DNA from 2 places in the Pseudomonas sp. IT-P12 genome. Region 2 is predicted to be linked to the other one. Evidence: predicted binding sites of a transcription regulator. Region 2 holds the regulator's gene; the other holds the start of a gene.
The links. The regulator sigma-54, encoded in region 2, starts transcription at its own class of promoters, with help from an activator protein. The targets are predictions, from matches to a motif close to ANTGGCATNNANNTTGCTNT.
Positions count from the first base shown of each region.

Region 1: a site for sigma-54 is predicted at 7,476-7,495, ahead of flgB (flagellar basal body rod protein FlgB). Genes of this name have one in related genera too.

Region 1 is NZ_CATKPY010000027.1:126,913-135,984, reverse strand. It holds gene ACM6IM_RS27480 (glutamine synthetase family protein) at 1-1,147, shown strand, start outside; gene ACM6IM_RS27475 (MFS transporter) at 1,217-2,617, shown strand; gene ACM6IM_RS27470 (flagellar brake protein) at 2,694-3,440, opposite strand; gene ACM6IM_RS27465 (flagella synthesis protein FlgN) at 3,533-4,000, opposite strand; gene flgM (flagellar biosynthesis anti-sigma factor FlgM) at 4,049-4,372, opposite strand; gene flgA (flagellar basal body P-ring formation chaperone FlgA) at 4,532-5,293, opposite strand; gene ACM6IM_RS27450 (chemotaxis protein CheV) at 5,375-6,307, shown strand; gene cheR (protein-glutamate O-methyltransferase CheR) at 6,354-7,181, shown strand; gene flgB (flagellar basal body rod protein FlgB) at 7,538-7,945, shown strand; gene flgC (flagellar basal body rod protein FlgC) at 7,949-8,392, shown strand; gene flgD (flagellar hook assembly protein FlgD) at 8,408-9,072, shown strand, end outside.
Region 2 is NZ_CATKPY010000028.1:181,959-191,030, forward strand. It holds gene ACM6IM_RS29150 (superoxide dismutase) at 1-514, shown strand, start outside; gene ACM6IM_RS29155 (ZIP family metal transporter) at 545-1,438, shown strand; gene ACM6IM_RS29160 (HPr family phosphocarrier protein) at 1,485-1,757, opposite strand; gene rapZ (RNase adapter RapZ) at 1,773-2,630, opposite strand; gene ptsN (PTS IIA-like nitrogen regulatory protein PtsN) at 2,633-3,097, opposite strand; gene hpf (ribosome hibernation-promoting factor, HPF/YfiA family) at 3,110-3,418, opposite strand; gene ACM6IM_RS29180 (RNA polymerase factor sigma-54) at 3,493-4,986, opposite strand; gene lptB (LPS export ABC transporter ATP-binding protein) at 5,169-5,894, opposite strand; gene lptA (lipopolysaccharide transport periplasmic protein LptA) at 5,894-6,442, opposite strand; gene lptC (LPS export ABC transporter periplasmic protein LptC) at 6,429-7,001, opposite strand; gene ACM6IM_RS29200 (KdsC family phosphatase) at 7,009-7,533, opposite strand; gene ACM6IM_RS29205 (KpsF/GutQ family sugar-phosphate isomerase) at 7,533-8,507, opposite strand; gene ACM6IM_RS29210 (ATP-binding cassette domain-containing protein) at 8,783-9,072, shown strand, end outside.

The sequences.
Region 1 (9,072 bases), on a different contig from region 2:
TTATGGCAGCGATGACGGCGACCTGGCGCTGGTGGCCGATCCCGCGCAGATTCATCGCTTGCCCTGGAGCCAGCCGCCACGGGCCTTCGCGATCTGCGATGCCGATGAGCTGACGGGCGAAAGCTCGCGCCTGTCGACACGAGGCCAGCTCAAAGCCGTGATCGCACGCTATGCAGCGCTCGGCCTGGCACCGGTGGTGGCCACGGAACTGGAGTTCTTTGTCTTCGCGCCCAACCCCGACCCGACACAACCCTTCCAGCCGCCGCTGGGCCTGGACGGCCGTCGCGAAGATGGCCAGTCGGCATTCAGTGTCAGCTCCAACAACGGCTTGCGCCCGTTCTTCAAGGAAGTCTATGACGCCATGGCGGCGCTGGGCCTGCCCCGCGACACCTTCATGCATGAGATGGGCGTCAGCCAGTTCGAGATCAACCTGCTGCACGGCGATGCGCTGCTGCTGGCCGACCAGACGTTCCTGTTCAAGCATCTGCTCAAGGAAGTCGCGCTCAAGCATGGCCTGACCGTGGTCTGCATGGCCAAGCCACTGGCGCATACGCCGGGCAGTTCGATGCACATCCACCAGAGTATCGTCGAGATCGGCAGTGGTCGGAACGTGTTCAGCGACGAGGCGGGAGAGCCGACCGCGACCTTCCGTCATTTCATCGGCGGGCAGCAGGCCGCGATGGCGGACTTCACCGCGTTGTTTGCGCCGAACGTGAATTCCTACCAGCGCTTGTGCCACCCCTTCGCGTCTCCCAATAATGCCTGCTGGTCCCACGACAACCGTGCGGCCGGCTTGCGCATCCCGGCCAGCTCGCCGGTTGCGCGTCGGGTCGAGAATCGCTTGCCGGGTGCGGATGCCAACCCGTATCTGGCGATTGCCGCCAGCCTGGCAGCGGGTTTGCATGGGATTGAGAACCGGCTGGAGCCCAGTGCGGCGATCCAGGGTGAGTTCGAAGTGCCGGATAATCTTTCGTTGCCCTGTACCTTGCACGCCGCTCTCGAGCGTCTGAACCGTAGCCAATTGGCCAAGGAACTGTTCGGCAAGGAATTCATCGAAGGCTACGTGGCTTCGAAGACCCTGGAATTGACCAGCTTCTTTAATGAAATTACCCCCTGGGAGCGCCGTGTCCTGGCTGCCCAGGCCTGACGAACCTTCGTCTTCGGGCTATCTTTGCGCTAGCCCGTTTCTCACCGCAAGGAGCCGCTCGGAACGCCGATGCGCCAAATCTGGAAAGCCTTTCGAGCACTGTATTTCGCCTCGCTGATGATGTTGATCGGCTCCGGCCTGCTGAGTACTTACCTGGGCTTGCGCCTGGCGGCTGACAACGTCGACAGCCTGTGGGTCGGTGCGTTGATGGCGGCCAACTACTTCGGCCTGGTGCTGGGGGGCAAGATCGGACACCGGCTGATCGCCCGGGTCGGGCATATCCGGGCCTATTCGGCCTGTGCCGGGATCGTCGGCGCGGCGGTGCTGGGCCATGGCCTGGTGGACTGGCTGCCGGCGTGGATCTTCCTGCGGATCATCGTCGGCCTCGGCATGATGTGCCAGTACATGGTGATCGAGAGCTGGCTCAACGAACAGGCCGACGCCTCCCAGCGCGGAACGGTGTTCAGTGGCTACATGATCGCGTCCTACCTGGGGCTGGTGCTGGGCCAATTGATTCTGGTCATGCACCCGGCGCTCGGTCCGGAGCTGTTGATGCTGGTTGCCCTGTGCTTCGCCCTGTGCCTGGTGCCGGTGGCCCTGACCCGGCGCATTCACCCGGCACCCCTGCGCCCGGCGCCGATGGAGCCGCGATTCTTCATCAAACGCGTGCCGCAGTCGTTGAGTACGGTGCTGGGCGCGGGCTTGATCATCGGTTCGTTCTACGGCCTGGCACCCCTGTATGCCTCGCAGCAGGGGTTGTCCACGGAGCAGGTCGGTCTGTTCATGGGTAGCTGCATTTTTGCCGGCCTGTTGGTGCAGTGGCCGCTGGGCTGGTTGTCCGACCGTTATGACCGGGCGCTGTTGATCCGTTGCTTCGCCATGGTGCTGGTGGTGGCCGGATTGCCGCTGGCGATCATCCCGCAGGTACCGTTGGAAGTGCTGTTCATCATGGGGTTCATCTGCTCGCTGGTGAAGTTCTGCCTGTACCCACTGGCGGTCGCGTTCTCCAATGACCACGTCGAAGCGGACCGGCGGGTGTCGCTGACGGCCATGCTGCTGGTGACCTACGGGGTCGGCGCCAGTATCGGGCCGCTGGTTGCCGGTGTGCTGATGAAGATGTTCGGCAGCCACATGCTTTACGCATTCTTCAGCTTCTTTGCCTTGGTGCTGGTGTGGCGGATTCGTCCGAAAGCGGTCACCAACCTGCACCAGGTGGACGATGCACCGCTGCACCACGTGGCGATGCCGGACAGCATGTCGAGCTCGCCATTGGTGGCTGCGCTTGATCCCCGGGTCGATGAGCAGTCGGTGCAGGAGCAGATGCAGAGTCCAGTCAATCCTGAGCCTGAGCCTCAGCCGGAGCCTGAACCGGAGCCTGAATCCGAGCCACAGGCCGAAGCGCGTACCGCGCCGCCAGCAGAAGGGGCGGACGCAGAGCGTGAAAAAAACATCCCTGATGCCATTCCTTGAAAACCTGGCATAAAAGACGGGCATAAAAAACGGGCAGTCACCGCAAGGGGCTGCCCGTTTTCGTTGGCGCCTGCTGTTACAGGTCGTCTTTGTCGAAGCGCCGCGCTTCACGTTGAAGCTGATAGACGAATCGTTCGACCTGACGCTGCACCAGCCCGCTCATGTTATGGAAGCGGATGCCGGCGAAGGTGGTGGAGATTTTCTCTTCGAAATGCAGGTAGCGCAGTTCGACCGGCGCGGTCATTTTGCCGAAGGGCAGGGCGGCGGCAAAACGGTCGTAGACCTGGCCCAGTTGCAGGTTGCCGGTGATGTCGCCATCGAAACGCAACTTGCAGCCCGTGGCGGAAATGTCCAGCAGCTTGCCACGGATCGGCGCCTTGAGCTTTTCGCCGTCGAGGTCGATGTCGACCAGTTGTGCCAGCTTCAGGGCTGCGCGAAAGGCGTTGCGGCGCTGGTGGTAAACCACCTCGTCGGGCAGAGGGGCCAGGTAGCAGCGGTTGTCACCCGACTCGTCGATGGTCGGTTGGCCGTTGCTTTCCCAGGCGATACGCACGCCTTCATGAAAACCTTCGACCCGGAACGGTTCGCCGGCCAGCATGAAGCGTTCGCCGTCGCGCGGGATCATTTCGTCGAGCTTGATCGTGCCGCGTTCGCGATCAACGTCGACCAGATAGCTCTGGAAGCGCTGGGTGCGTTCGTGGAAAGTGATGATCAGCGGATCATGGCTGTCTTGCAATTGGCGCAGGTTGCCGGAGATCTCCAAAGGCGTGCTAAGCACCTTGGGTGGTTGCGGGGCATCTTCCGCGTTTAAGGCATTGGACACGGTTAATCAATCTCCAGACAAAATATGACTACGGCTGGCCAGTATATTGCCAGCATGTTGCGAGTCTTGATAGGGCGTGAGCATTTGCAGGCTCAAGCCTGACTGAGCGGACGCGGCTTCGCAAGCTTCGCGGTTGATCCGCGTGCATCATAAAGTGCTGGCGGTTCGCCGCCTGTGAGGATTTTCAGCTGGTTGGCCGTGGCGGCCTGCTGAACCAGAATCGACTGGCCATTATTGGCATTCGCCGCCTGGCATTGGGCTAGAAGAGCGGTCAGGGCATCGCTCTGCTCCAGCAGTTGCGTGCCGACACTCGATTGGCTGGCCAATTGCTCCAGTCCGCTGCGATTGATTGGCAGGTTCAGACTGGCGAGGATTTCACTGCGCTTGCGGCCATGCTGTTCGAGCAGAATGATCATTGCCTGCTTCTGCGCCAGAATGTCTTCGAGCAGTGGCATGTCACGACCGTGCAAGGCGATGGACTCGGTTTGCAGTAACTCCAGCAAGTATTGAGCGGGAGCAAAGTCGTCGTTGATCAGTTGCAATAAATTAGTGTCGTGCATGGCTGGCCTTGGGTTTTAAGCGTCCAAAAGCCTGGCGCAGGCCGAGGCCTAGCGCTGGGCTTCGAAGTTAAGCAGTTTGCTGGCTACACGGTTGCTGTCGACTTTATAGCTGCCATCGGCAATCGCTGCTTTCAACTCCGCCACGCGGGCTTTGTCGACGGCAGGCTGATCGCGCAGCTTGTCAGTGACCTGTTGCAACTGCTGAGCCTCATTGCTGAGGTGTACCGATTCCCCGCTTTTAACGGTGGCCTGTTCGGCCGGGGTATTCAGCGCTGCGGACTGGCCGGCTTCGGCGGTGTCCTTGGCGGCACTGGTACGTGTACTGCCCGTCAGTGGCGAGGAGCTGTTCAAACGGCTGAAATCGATGACCATGGTAAAAAACCTCTGAGTATTTGGACGCTTGCCATGTTTTCGGCCATCCCTGTGAAAACTTTAGACTCATTTTATCAATGAGCCCGCAAGCGCCAGCACGTCTGCTGCCTGCGCCACAGTTTAGGGAACAGCCCGGGGCAATGCCACCTCTTCAGGTCCCTACATGGCCACTTCCACCTGCCCTGGCGCGGTCACTTGCGCCTTGATGACCCGTCGAGAGTTGAGGTTTTTCACGCGAATCTGTTCGTTCATGCCGCCGTTGGACAGCGCTTCGCCGGGCATTCGTACGCTCAGCGTGCCGCTGCGGGCGGTAATCACCACCTGATCGCCCTTGCGAATGACTTCCGTCTGTTCGAGATTGACCAGGGTAATCACCTGGTCGGCGACCATTGGTCGGGTCAGTCGCTGCCCGATCGCCTGGTCCGGGGTCGTCAGGTAGCCCTGGGTGATCACGCTGATGTCTCGCTCGCGCAGAATCACGTCGGCAGGCTCGACAATGTCGGCCCGACGCAAGGGACGGGTGGTGGTCACGACGTCGCGGAACAGGCGGACTTGAGCGGGTACGAACACCGTCCACGGGGAACTGCCTTCGCAGCGAACCTTGACCGTTACCCGGCCCAGCGGCTTGGCCGGGCTCTCGAGGGAGGCTGTCAATTCCTTGTCGCACATGGGCATGCGCAGGCGTGGATCGAGCTTGTTGACCTGGATTTCGTAGCGACCTTCCGTTTGACTGGTGGCCAGGTAGTCCTCTACGGTGAATTCAAGAAAGCCCTGAGTGACGCCGATAAGCATGTCAGGCAAGGTAACTTCGTCAGCAAGGGCAGGGGTGCCAGCGTTGAACAGGCAGGCGGCCGACATCCCGCAGAGCAATCTGCGGGCGGTGGATGTCAGGCGTCGGAAAAATGTCGGTTCTGTGTTCATAAGAGTTAAAAAGCAAGCGCCGTGCCGTTTAGTGATGAATGTGCGTCGCAACACAACTAGCGTTGGTGTAGGAGTCAGTGCATGGCGGGTGTAATGGATTCGGTGAACCAGCGCACGCAACTGGTGGGGCAGAATCGCCTGGAGCTGTTGTTGTTCCGTCTTGACGGCCAGCAGCTGTACGGGATCAATGTGTTCAAGGTTCGCGAGGTGCTGCAATGCCCCGCGCTGACCCTGATGCCCAAGTCCAGTCCTGTGGTGTGCGGTGTGGCAAATATCCGGGGGGCGACCATTCCGATCCTCGATCTGGCGATGGCGACCGGTTCCGGAGCGTTGAAAGATCAAAGCAATCCCTTCGTCATCATCACGGAGTACAACACCAAGACCCAGGGTTTCCTGGTGCGCTCGGTGGAGCGCATCGTCAACATGAACTGGGAAGAGATCCATCCGCCGCCCAAGGGCACCGGACGCGATCATTACCTGACCGCTGTGACTCGGGTCGACAATCAGTTGGTCGAAATCATCGACGTCGAGAAAGTGCTGGCGGAAGTGTCGCCGACACCGGAAGCGATTTCCGTCGGTGTGGTCGATCACGAGACCCAGCACAAGGCGTTATCGTTGCGGGTGTTGACCGTTGATGATTCCTCGGTGGCGCGCAAGCAGGTGACACGTTGCCTGCAGACGGTCGGTGTCGAAGTGGTGGCGTTGAACGACGGGCGGCAAGCGCTGGACTACCTGCGCAAGCTGGTCGACGAGGGCAAGAAGCCGGAAGAGGAATTCCTGATGATGATTTCCGACATCGAGATGCCGGAAATGGACGGGTATACCCTGACGGCCGAGATCCGCAACGACCCACGCATGCAAAAGCTTCACATCATCCTGCATACTTCATTGTCGGGTGTGTTCAATCAGGCGATGGTCAAGAAGGTCGGTGCCGATGACTTCCTGGCCAAATTCCGTCCTGACGACCTGGCATCCCGGGTGGTTGACCGGATCAAAGCAGCAGATATCAGCTAGGGGCCTGTTGCCCCTGGCGGTTCACACGATTTAAGAGGCGGCATCATTGTCTACGGGTAATTTGGATTTCGAACAGTTCCGGGTCTTCCTGGAAAAAGCCTGTGGCATCTTGCTGGGTGAAAACAAGCAGTACCTCGTCTCGAGCCGTCTCAACAAACTGATGGAGCAGCAAGGCATCAAGTCCCTGGGTGAGCTGGTTCAGCGCATCCAGAGCCAGCCGCGCAGCGGTTTGCGCGAAATGGTGGTCGATGCCATGACGACCAACGAAACCCTGTGGTTTCGTGACACCTATCCGTTTGAAGTGTTGAAGAACAAGGTGCTGCCGGAGGCGATCAAGGCGGCTCCCGGCCAGCGGTTGCGCATCTGGTCGGCAGCCTGTTCGTCGGGGCAGGAACCGTATTCGCTGTCGATGGCCATCGACGAGTTCGAGCGGGTCAACCTGGGGCAGTTGAAAATGGGGGTGCAGATCGTTGCCACCGACCTGTCGGGTTCCATGCTGATCAACTGCAAGACCGGCGAATACGACAGCCTGGCGATCGGACGAGGTTTGTCGCCGGAACGCCTGCAACGCTATTTCGACCCGAAAGGTCCCGGGCGCTGGGCGGTCAAGGCGCCGATCAAGAGCCGGGTGGAGTTCCGCGCCTTCAACCTGCTGGACAGTTACGCGAGCCTCGGCAAGTTCGACATCGTGTTCTGCCGCAACGTATTGATCTACTTTTCCGCCGAGGTGAAGAAAGACATCCTGTTGCGCATCCACAGCACGCTCAAGCCTGGCGGTTACCTGTTCCTCGGTGCTTCCGAAGCGCTGAATGGTCTGCCGGATCATTATCAGATGGTCCAGTGCAGCCCGGGGATCATCTACCAGGCGAAGTGACGGGTGTCTGTCGAGCAAAAAAAACGGGAGTCCTCAGGGGCTCCCGTTTTTTTATGCGTGGTTTTTCTCCTGCCAGGCACCCCCCCTGTGGGAGCGGGCTTGCTCGCGAAAGCGGTGAGTCAGGTAAAGCAATCTTGGCTGACCCACCGCCATCGCGAGCAAGCCCGCTCCCACAAGGAAGGTGTCTGTCAGAAAGCGGCAGAAAAGCGGCAGACGGCGGAAACCCGTTGCCGCTTTTCTGGCATTGCCGTCGGGGCAGCGCACGCAAAGCCCCGGAAACAGGGGGCTTGATGAGTTGGCACGGCGCTTGCTATCTCCATCGTACGAAAAATCAGGTCACCCGAAGGTTTCCCGACATGAGCATCAGCTTCGATAAAGCGCTCGGTATCCACGAACAAGCCCTGGGCTTCCGCGCCCAGCGTGCCGAAGTCCTGGCCAACAACATCGCCAACGCCGACACCCCGAACTACAAGGCTCGGGACCTGGACTTCTCGAAAGTGCTCACCGAGCAGAGCGAGAAGGCCAAGAACGGTACTTTCGCCTTGAACAGGACCAACAGCCGTCATATCGAAGCCGAAGGCCTGGGCAATGGCGACGAGTCGCTGATGTACCGCACGCCGATGCAGCCGTCGATCGACCAGAACACCGTCGACGCCCAGCTGGAGCAGTCGAACTACGCGGAAAACTCGGTCAACTTCCAGGCCAGTTTCACTCTGCTCAACAGCAAATTCAAAGGGCTGGTTTCAGCCCTGCGTGGAGAATAAGTCATGTCGCTAGCCAGCGTTTTCAACATTGCCGGTAGCGGCATGAGCGCCCAGACCACCCGTTTGAACACCGTGGCCTCGAACATCGCCAACGCCGAAACCGTCTCGTCGAGCATCGACCAGACCTACCGCGCGCGTCACCCGGTGTTCGCCACCATGTTCCAGGGCGGCCAGAGTGGCGGCAGCGATTCGCTGTTCCAGAACCAGGACGCGGCAGGCCAGGGCGTGCAGGTGCTGGGCGTGGTCGAGGACCAGAGCAACCTGGAAGCTCGCTACGAACCGAATCATCCGGCGGCCGACGCCAAGGGTTATGTCTACTACCCGAACGTCAACGTCGTGGAAGAAATGGCCGACATGATTTCCGCCAGCCGTTCGTTCCAGACCAACGCGGAAATGATGAACACCGCCAAAGCCATGATGCAGAAGGTCCTGACCCTCGGTCAGTGATAAGGGGCGACGCAGATGAGTGTTACTGATACCACCAGCGGCCTGAGTCTGAACGACATCCTGGCCAACTCTTCGGTCAAGACCAACACCAGCGCCGACGGCCTGGCAGCCGCCACCAACAGTGCCGCCGGCAAAAAAGCCCTGGGCAAGGACGCGTTCCTCCAGTTGCTGGTGACCCAGCTGAAAAACCAGAACCCGCTGGAGCCTCAGGACAACGGCGAGTTCGTTGCCCAGTTGGCGCAATTCAGCAGCCTGGAAGGCATCACCACGCTCAACGACACCGTCGGCGGCCTGGCGACCAACCTGGCGGGCAGCCTGAGCTCGTCCCAGGCGTTGCAGGCGTCGTCGCTGGTGGGCCGTTCGGTCATCGCACCGGGCGACAAGGCGGTGGTCGACACCTCCAAGAGTTTCACCGGCACCGTCGCCGTACCGGCGGCGGCCGATCCGGTCAAGGTCAAGATCACCGATGCCGATGGCAAGGTGATCCGCACCATCGACCTGGGCAGCCAGAAAGCCGGCAACGCCAGCTTCATCTGGGATGGCAAGAACGAGGCGGGCGAAGTGGCCGCAGCGGGTACATACACCTTCGCCGCCAGCGCGACCTACGACAGCAAGGCGACCTCACTGGTCACCTACCTGCCGGCCACCGTCACCAGCGTGACCATCAGCCAGACCGGCGG
Region 2 (9,072 bases):
GACCTACATCAACAACCTCAACGCCGCCGTCGAGGGCACCGAGTTCGCTGAGTGGCCGGTGGAAAAACTGGTGGCGGCCGTCCAGCAGTTGCCGGAAAAGCTGCGGGCTGCGGTGATCAACCAGGGCGGTGGCCATGCCAACCATTCGCTGTTCTGGGCAGTCATGGTGCCCAACGGTGGCGGTCAGCCGGACGGCGCGCTGGCCCAGGCAATCGACGCGCAGTTGGGCGGTCTCGAGCGTTTCAAGGAGGCGTTCACCAAGGCCGCGCTGACCCGCTTCGGCAGCGGCTGGGCCTGGTTGAGCGTGACCCCGCAAAAGACCCTGGTGGTTGAAAGCAGCGGCAACCAGGACAGTCCGTTGATGAACGGCAACACACCGATCCTCGGCCTGGATGTCTGGGAGCACGCTTATTACCTGCAATATCAGAACCGCCGCCCGGAATACATCAACGCTTTCTACAATGTCATCAACTGGCCTGAAGTCGCTGCGCGCTATCAGGCTGCAATGGCCTGAGGCTTTTATCAAAAGGATCCAGGGCTGACTATGGGCACTGAAACACTGGCGATCGGAAGTGGGCGTATGTTTCGTTACGCGTTGGGATCGCTGTTGCTGCTGGCGGGTATGAGCTTGCTGGTCGCCCAGGGCCTGGCGTGGCTGGGTCTTGAACCGAAATTGCTGCGTGCGTTGCAGGGCGGTGCGATCTGCGCCCTGGGGACGGCGCTCGGGGCGGTTCCGGTGCTGGTGATCCGACGCATGCCCCAGGCGCTCAGCGATACACTGCTCGGCTTCGGTGCCGGGGTGATGCTCGCGGCGACGGCGTTTTCGCTGATCGTCCCCGGTATTGCGGCGGCAGAAAACCTCGGGATGACGCCTTGGGCGGCCAGCGGTCTGATCTGTTTCGGTATCATGCTCGGCGCGTTCGGCTTGTTTCTGGTGGATCTCAAGCTGTCCGGGGCCTCTCCCGAGATGCTCGTCGGCACCCTGGAGCGACCGGTCATTCCGCCACGGATCTGGTTATTCGTGTTTGCCATCATTGCCCACAACATTCCCGAAGGTATGGCTGTCGGGGTGTCGGCGGGTGGCGGCATGCCCGACGCCGACAGCCTGGCCATGGGGATCGCGCTGCAGGATGTGCCGGAAGGTCTGGTGATCGCCCTGGTGTTGGCCGGAGCAGGAATGTCGCGGGGCAAGGCGTTCCTGATCGGTGCGGCGTCAGGGCTGGTCGAGCCGGTTTTTGCGCTGTTGTGCGCCTGGCTGGTCAGCCTGGCCGAATTGCTCCTGCCGTTGGGGCTGGCGCTGGCGGCCGGGGCCATGTTGCTGGTGGTCACCCATGAGGTCATCCCCGAGTCGCGCCGCCATGGTCACGACAAGCTGGCCAGTCTCGGGTTGCTGATCGGGTTTTGCCTGATGATGGTGATGGATACGGCGCTGGCGTGACACGGACGATGCAGCAGCCGGGTGCCCGGCTGCTACGGGACGGACTTCATTCGCCTTCGTCGAAGTAGTTGTTGATTAACGCCACCAGCGCATCCAGCGCTTCCTGTTCCTGCTCGCCTTCCGTGCTTAGATGGATTTTGGTGCCCTTGCCGGCGGCGAGCATCATCATGGCCATGATGCTTTTGCCGTCGACCATGGAGGTCGGTGTGCGTCCGGCCCTGATCTGGCAAGGGAATTGACCGGCTACGCCGACGAATTTGGCGGAAGCACGGGCATGCAAGCCCAGCTTGTTGATGATTTCGATTTCCAGAGCAGGCATCGCGATGTGAATCCTTTAGCTGAGGTCGCGGTGGCGGACCTGGACGTTCTTCAGGGATTTTTGCAGGACCTGGCCCAGACGTTCGGTCAGGTAGACGGAGCGGTGGTGCCCGCCCGTGCAGCCAATGGCGATGGTGACGTAAGCGCGGTTGCTGGCGGCGAAGCGGGGCAGCCATTTGAGCAGGTACGTGGAAATGTCCTGGAACATCTCCTCGACGTCCGGCTGTGCCGCCAGGTACTCGGCCACCGGTTGATCAAGCCCGGACTGCTCGCGCAGTTCCGGCTTCCAGTAAGGGTTCGGCAGGCAACGTACGTCGAACACCAGGTCGGCATCCACCGGCATGCCGCGCTTGAATCCAAACGACTCCACCAGGAACGCCGTTCCGGGCTCCGGCTGGTTCAACAGGCGCAGCTTGATGGTATCGCGCAACTGATACAGGTTCAGATTGGTGGTGTTGACCTTGAGGTCGGCGAGGTCGGCAATCGGCCCCAGCAGGGCGGCCTCATCCTCGATCGCCTCGGCCAGGGAGCGGTTGGCGCTGCTCAGCGGGTGACGTCGACGGGTTTCCGAGAAGCGCTTGAGTAACGTCTCTTCATCGGCATCCAGATACAGGACGTCGCACTGGATATGCCGGCTGCGGACTTCCTCGAGCAGTTCGGGGAAACGGCTGAGATGGCTCGGCAGGTTGCGCGCGTCGATGGAGACGGCGACCAGCGGTTGCGTCAGTTCAGTATGGATCAGCGCGCGTTCGGCCAGTTCCGGCAACAACCCTGCCGGGAGGTTGTCGATGCAGTAGTAACCATTGTCCTCGAGCACGTCGAGCGCGGTACTTTTACCTGAGCCGGAACGGCCACTGACGATGATCAAGCGCATGATTAGTGCCCGTTCTGCTCGTCCAGGACAACCTGATACAAGGCTTCATTGCTCGAAGCGCTGCGCAGGCGATCACGGACTTCCTTGCGATCGAGCATGCTGGCGATCTGGCGGAGCAATTCAAGGTGCGCATCGGTAGCGGCTTGCGGGACCAGCAGAACGAACAGCAGGTCGACCGGAGCGCCGTCGATGGCGTCAAAATCGATGGGTGCATCCAGGTGCATCAAGGCACTGACGGGTGAGATACAACCTTTGAGCCGACAGTGGGGAATGGCGATGCCGTTGCCAAAACCGGTCGAGCCGAGTTTTTCACGGGCTATCAGGGCCTCGAAAACATCTTGCATCTCCAGATCGGGGACTTCCCGGGCGATCAGGTTGGCAATTTGCTCGAGGGCTTTCTTTTTACTGCCTCCCGGCACGTTCACCAGGGAACGGCCGGGGGTCAGGATGCTTTCAAGTCGGATCATGGGTTGGGGGTGTTAACGACCGGTTGCGCCCTGGAGGAGGCTCTGGGTCTTTTCCTTATGCTTTTTGAGTTGTTTATCCAGCTTGTCGGTCAATGCGTCGATCGCCGCGTACATATCGGTATGTTCCGCGTTGGCGACGACTTCATTGCCGGGAATATGCAGCGTGGCTTCGATTTTCTGCTTCAGCTTCTCGACCGTCATCGTGACCTGCACGTTGGTGATCTTGTCGAAATGCCGCTCCAGTCGTTGGAGTTTTTCGCCGATGTAGGTGCGAAGAGGTTCGGTCACTTCCAGTTGGTGTCCACTGATATTGACTTGCATACAGCTTCTCCTTCGTTGCCAGTGCATAAAGCGGTAGATCCGATGATCTACCACTGGAACGCTGTGGCGTGGCCCTACATCAACCGCTTGCGTTCGCTCGAAGGCGCGATCCCGAGGGATTCGCGGTACTTGGCGACGGTGCGGCGAGCCACCTGAATGCCTTGTGCCTCCAGTAAACCAGCGATCTTGCTGTCACTCAACGGCTTTTTCTGATTTTCCGCGGCAACCAGTTTTTTGATGATTGCGCGAATCGCCGTGGACGAGCATTCGCCGCCTTCGGAGGTGCTGACATGGCTGGAGAAAAAGTATTTCAGCTCATAGATGCCCCGGGGGGTATGCATGAATTTCTGCGTGGTCACCCGGGAAATCGTCGATTCGTGCATGCCCACCGCTTCGGCGATGTCATGCAGGACCAGCGGTTTCATGGCTTCGTCGCCGTATTCCAGAAAACCGCGCTGATGTTCGACGATCTGGGTGGCCACTTTCATCAGCGTTTCGTTGCGGCTTTGCAGGCTCTTGATGAACCAGCGAGCCTCCTGCAACTGATTGCGCATGAAGGTGTTGTCGGCGCTGGTGTCGGCGCGGCGCACGAAACCGGCATATTGGGCGTTGACCCGCAGCCGTGGCACCGACTCCTGATTCAGTTCCACCAGCCAGCGCTCGTTGTCCTTGCGCACGATCACGTCGGGAACGACGTATTCGGCTTCACTGGACTCGATCTGCGAGCCCGGGCGCGGATTGAGGCTTTGAACCAGTTCGATCACCTGGCGCAGCTCGTCTTCCTTGAGTTTCATGCGGCGCATCAGCTGGCTGTAGTCGCGACTGCCGAGCAGGTCGATGTAGTCGCTGACCAGGCGCTTGGCTTCGGCCAGCCAGGGGGTCTTGGCGGGCAACTGGCGCAATTGCAGCAGCAGGCATTCGCCGAGATTGCGGGCGGCAATGCCGGCCGGTTCGAATTGCTGGATGCGGTGCAGGACGGCTTCGATTTCGTCCAGTTCGATGTCCAGTTCCGGATCGAAGGCTTCGAGGATTTCTTCGAGGGTTTCGTCCAGGTAACCCTGGTTGTTGATGCAATCGATCAGGGTGACGGCAATCAGGCGATCGGTGTCGGACATCGGCGCCAGGTTCAGTTGCCACAGCAGGTGGCTTTGCAGGCTTTCACCGGCCGAGGTGCGGGTGGTGAAATCCCACTCGTCGTCATCGTTGCTCGGCAGGCTGCTGGCGCTGGTCTGGTAAACGTCTTCCCAGGCGGTGTCGACGGGCAGTTCATTGGGGATGCGCTCGTTCCAGTCGCCTTCCTCGAGGTTGTCGACCGTCGGCGTGCTTTCCTGGTAGGAGGGTTCCTGGATTTCGGTGTTGGGCTTGTGTTCGACGTTGTCGGCCATGGGGTCGGAGTTATCGAAGTCGTCGCCTTCTTCCTGGCGTTCGAGCATCGGATTGGACTCCAGGGCCTCCTGGATTTCCTGTTGCAGGTCCAGGGTCGACAATTGGAGCAGGCGGATGGCCTGTTGCAGCTGCGGTGTCATCGTCAGCTGCTGGCCCATTCTCAAGACTAGCGATGGTTTCATGGCAGGGGCTTAACACCTTATTCCGGCGCGCATGCGCCATCCACTACAGGGCGCCGGAGCGCCAAACATAAGCAAATTATATGCCCGAAATAACATCGTTTGCCTAGAGCGCTGTAACAATAAAAAAATCTTGATTTTTCATCGGTACGAGCGCTCGGCCGCCCAGCCCGTGGCCTCAGTGCTTACAGGCGGAACTCATGGCCCAGATAAACTTCCTTGACCAGGTCGTTGGCCAGGATGGTGGCAGAGTCGCCCTCGGCGATCAGCTGTCCATCGTTGACGATATAGGCGGTTTCGCAGATATCCAGGGTTTCGCGGACGTTGTGGTCGGTGATCAGCACGCCAATGCCCTTGGCCTTGAGGTGGTGAATGATCTGCTTGATGTCGCCCACGGAAATCGGGTCCACACCGGCGAAGGGTTCGTCGAGGAGGATGAATTTCGGGCTGGTGGCCAGTGCGCGGGCGATTTCCACGCGACGGCGCTCACCACCGGACAGGCTCATGCCGAGGTTGTCGCGGATATGGCTGATGTGGAATTCCTGCAGCAGGCTTTCCAGTTCCTTGCGACGGCCGGCCTTGTCGAGTTCCTTGCGCGTCTCGAGGATCGCCATGATGTTGTCGGCAACGGAGAGCTTGCGGAAGATCGACGCTTCCTGCGGCAGGTAGCCGATACCGGCCTTCGCACGGCCGTGCATCGGCTGGTGGCTGACGTCCAGGTCGTCGATCAGGACGCGGCCCTGATCGGCCTGGACCAGACCGACGATCATGTAGAAGCAGGTGGTCTTGCCGGCGCCGTTGGGGCCGAGCAGGCCGACGATCTGACCGCTGTCGATGGACAGGCTGACGTCGCGCACGACCTGGCGGCTCTTGTAGCTCTTGGCCAGATGCTGAGCTTTCAGAGTTGCCATTACTGGGCCTTCTGCTCGTCGGTTTTCTTTTTCGGCTGGATCACCATGTCGATCCGCGGACGCGACTCGGTCACGTTGGTGCCTGTGGCACGGCCGGCGCTGGCGAGCTTCTTGTTGGTGTCATAGACGATTTTCTCGCCCTGGGTCACGTTGCCGTCCTTGTCGACGACCTTGGCCCGATCGATCAGTACCACGCGGTCTTGCGTGGCGTGGTACTGGATGGTGACGCCCCAGCCTTGCACCGGCTTGGTGTCGCCCGCCGTTTGCAGTTGCTCGAAGTAGGCGAGGTTGCCGACCGAAGTCACCACGTCGATGTCACCGTTCGGGGCGCGGGTCATGGTCACCTTGTTGCCGGTGACCTTCATCGAGCCCTGGGTGATGATGACGTCGCCGGTGTAGGTGGCAACGCCATTCTTGTCGTCCAGCTGGGCGTCGTCGGCCTGAATGCGGATAGGCTGCTGCTGATCGGTCGGCAGAGCCCAGGCGCTCACGCTTCCCAGTGCTGCGCCCAGACCGAGCAAAATAGGGAGAGTTTTAACGAGCCTCATACTGTCCTCTTACGTTCGATAGCAGGTGTATCCTGCTGTCCTTCAAATACGCTTTCATGCCTACGCCAGTCGATACGCCACCGGCGCCGTCGATTCTAACGGGTTGCTGGGTCTGCGCATATTGCTGCTGCGGGAACACCGTCATGCGGGTGGAGGTGATGAGGGTGTCGCGTTTCTTTTCGTCGGTGCGCTTGACGCGCACGTTGTCGATCAGTTCGACCTCGGTACCGCCAGGGTTCACTTCACCGCGGTCGCTGGTGACATGCCACGGAAAGTCGGTGCCGCGGTACATGTTCAGGTCCGGCTTGGTGACCAGCGTGATATCGGTGGCTTTGACGTGCTCGGCCTTGTCGGACGTCATTTCGTACTGCACGCGTCCGTCTTCGAGGTATTGCAGGGTGTGAGTATTGGTCGCGTACCAGTCGATCGGGCTGTCCTGGGTCTTGGCCGCCGGCTTGTCGAGGAAGCGTTCCGGGCTGATGTTCCAGTAGCCGACCGCAGCGAAGATCGCTGCGATGCAACCGAACACCAGGACGTTGCGAAATTTCTTGCTCAGCATAGTTGGCTCACAGGTACGCGGCGTTGGCCGCATCGAGGCGGCCCTGGGCACGCAGGATCAGTTCGCAGAATTCGCGGGCGGCACCCTCGCCGCCACGGGCCTGGGTAACGCCGTGAGCGTGTTCACGGACAAAACTGGCGGCGTTGGCCACCGCAATCCCCAGGCCCACCCGGCGAATCACCGGCAGGTCGGGCAAGTCGTCGCCGAGGTAGGCGACGTTTTCATGGCTCAGGCCGAGCTGGGCCAGCAATCCGTCCAGCACCACCAGCTTGTCTTCGCGACCCTGATAAACATGGGGAATGCCCAGGTTCATCGCCCGACGTTCGACCGCCGGGGACTTGCGGCCGCTGATAATGGCTGTCTGCACACCCGCGGCCATGAGCATCTTGATGCCCTGGCCGTCGAGTGTGTTGAAGGCCTTGAACTCGCTGCCGTCTTCAAGAAAGTACAGGTGTCCGTCGGTCAACACACCGTCGACGTCGAAGACGGCCAGTTTGATCTGTTTGCCGCGTTGCAGCAGGTCAGCACTCATTACATTACTCCTGCACGCAACAAGTCGTGCATGTTCAGGGCGCCGACCGGACGATCGTCGCCGTCGACCACCACCAGTGCACTGATTTTATGGTCTTCCATGATTTTCAGGGCCTCGGCGGCGAGCATTTCGGCGCGGCCGGTCTTGCCGTGGGCGGTCATGACCTGATCGATCGTGGCGCTGTGGATATCGATGCTGCGGTCCAGGGTGCGGCGCAGGTCGCCGTCCGTGAAGATCCCGGCCAGCTTGCCGTCGGCTTCCAGGATGACGGTCATGCCCAGGCCCTTGCGCGTCATTTCCATCAATGCGTCCTTGAGCAGGGTGCCGCGCTGGACTTGCGGCAGCTCCTGTCCGGCGTGCATGACGTTTTCCACTTTCAGCAGCAGGCGTCGGCCCAATGCGCCGCCCGGGTGGGAAAACGCGAAGTCTTCGGCGGTGAAGCCGCGGGCCTCGAGCAGTGCAACTGCCAGGGCGTCGCCCATGATCAGGGCGGCGGTGGTCGAGGACGTCGGCGCCAGGTTGAGCGGGCAGGCTTCGTGCTCGACGTGCACGTTGAGGTTGACCTCGGCCGCCTTGGCCAGCGGTGACTCGGGGTTGCCGGTCATGCTGATCAACTGGATGCCCAGGCGCTTGATCAGCGGCAGCAGGGTGACGATTTCATTGGTGGAGCCGGAGTTCGACAAGGCCAGGATGATGTCGTCACGGGTGATCATGCCCATGTCGCCGTGGCTGGCTTCGGCCGGGTGGACAAAAAACGCCGTGGTGCCGGTGCTGGCCAGGGTGGCGGCAATCTTGTTGCCGATGTGCCCGGATTTGCCCATGCCGACCACGACCACTCGGCCTTTGCTGGCCAGAATCATCTCGCAAGCGCGTACGAAATCTGCGTCGATACGGGGCAGCAAGCCTTGTACGGCTTCCAGTTCGAGGCGGATGGTGCGTTGTGCCGATTGGATCAGCTCGCTTGATTGGCTCATGTCAGAAATCGTTTGGCCTGAGGAAAAGGCGGCGATTATAGCGGTAATGATCGAAACCCTCACGCAAGTTCGTCACGCTTTGTCATTCCTTGTTACTGAATGCGGGTAATTGACGTCATTTTTTTATCATCTGGTGGGGCAGGGTCGGCTTGACGCTTGGGCGCTCAGCCTTTGCAGTGATATAGTTCGCCGCCAGTTCGGCCCGCCCGGGGAGGTATGTGCTTTCGTCAGAAAGACAGGCGTCCGAGTGAGAGGCTGCATCGCAAGGAGTTTAGATGAGTGCCGATAACGCCTACGCGGTCGAGCTGAAGGGAGTGACCTTCAAGCGCGGTGCGCGCAGCATTTTCAATAACGTCGATATCCGTATTCCGCGCGGCAAGGTCACCGGCATCATGGGACCTTCCGGGTGTGGCAAGACCACGCTGTTGCGTTTGATGGGCGCTCAATTGCGTCCGGCCAAGGGCGAAGTCTGGGTCAACGGGCAGAACCTGCCGAAGTTGTCGCGCAGCGATCTGTTCGATGCACGCAAGCACATGGGTGTGCTGTTCCAGAGTGGCGCGCTGTT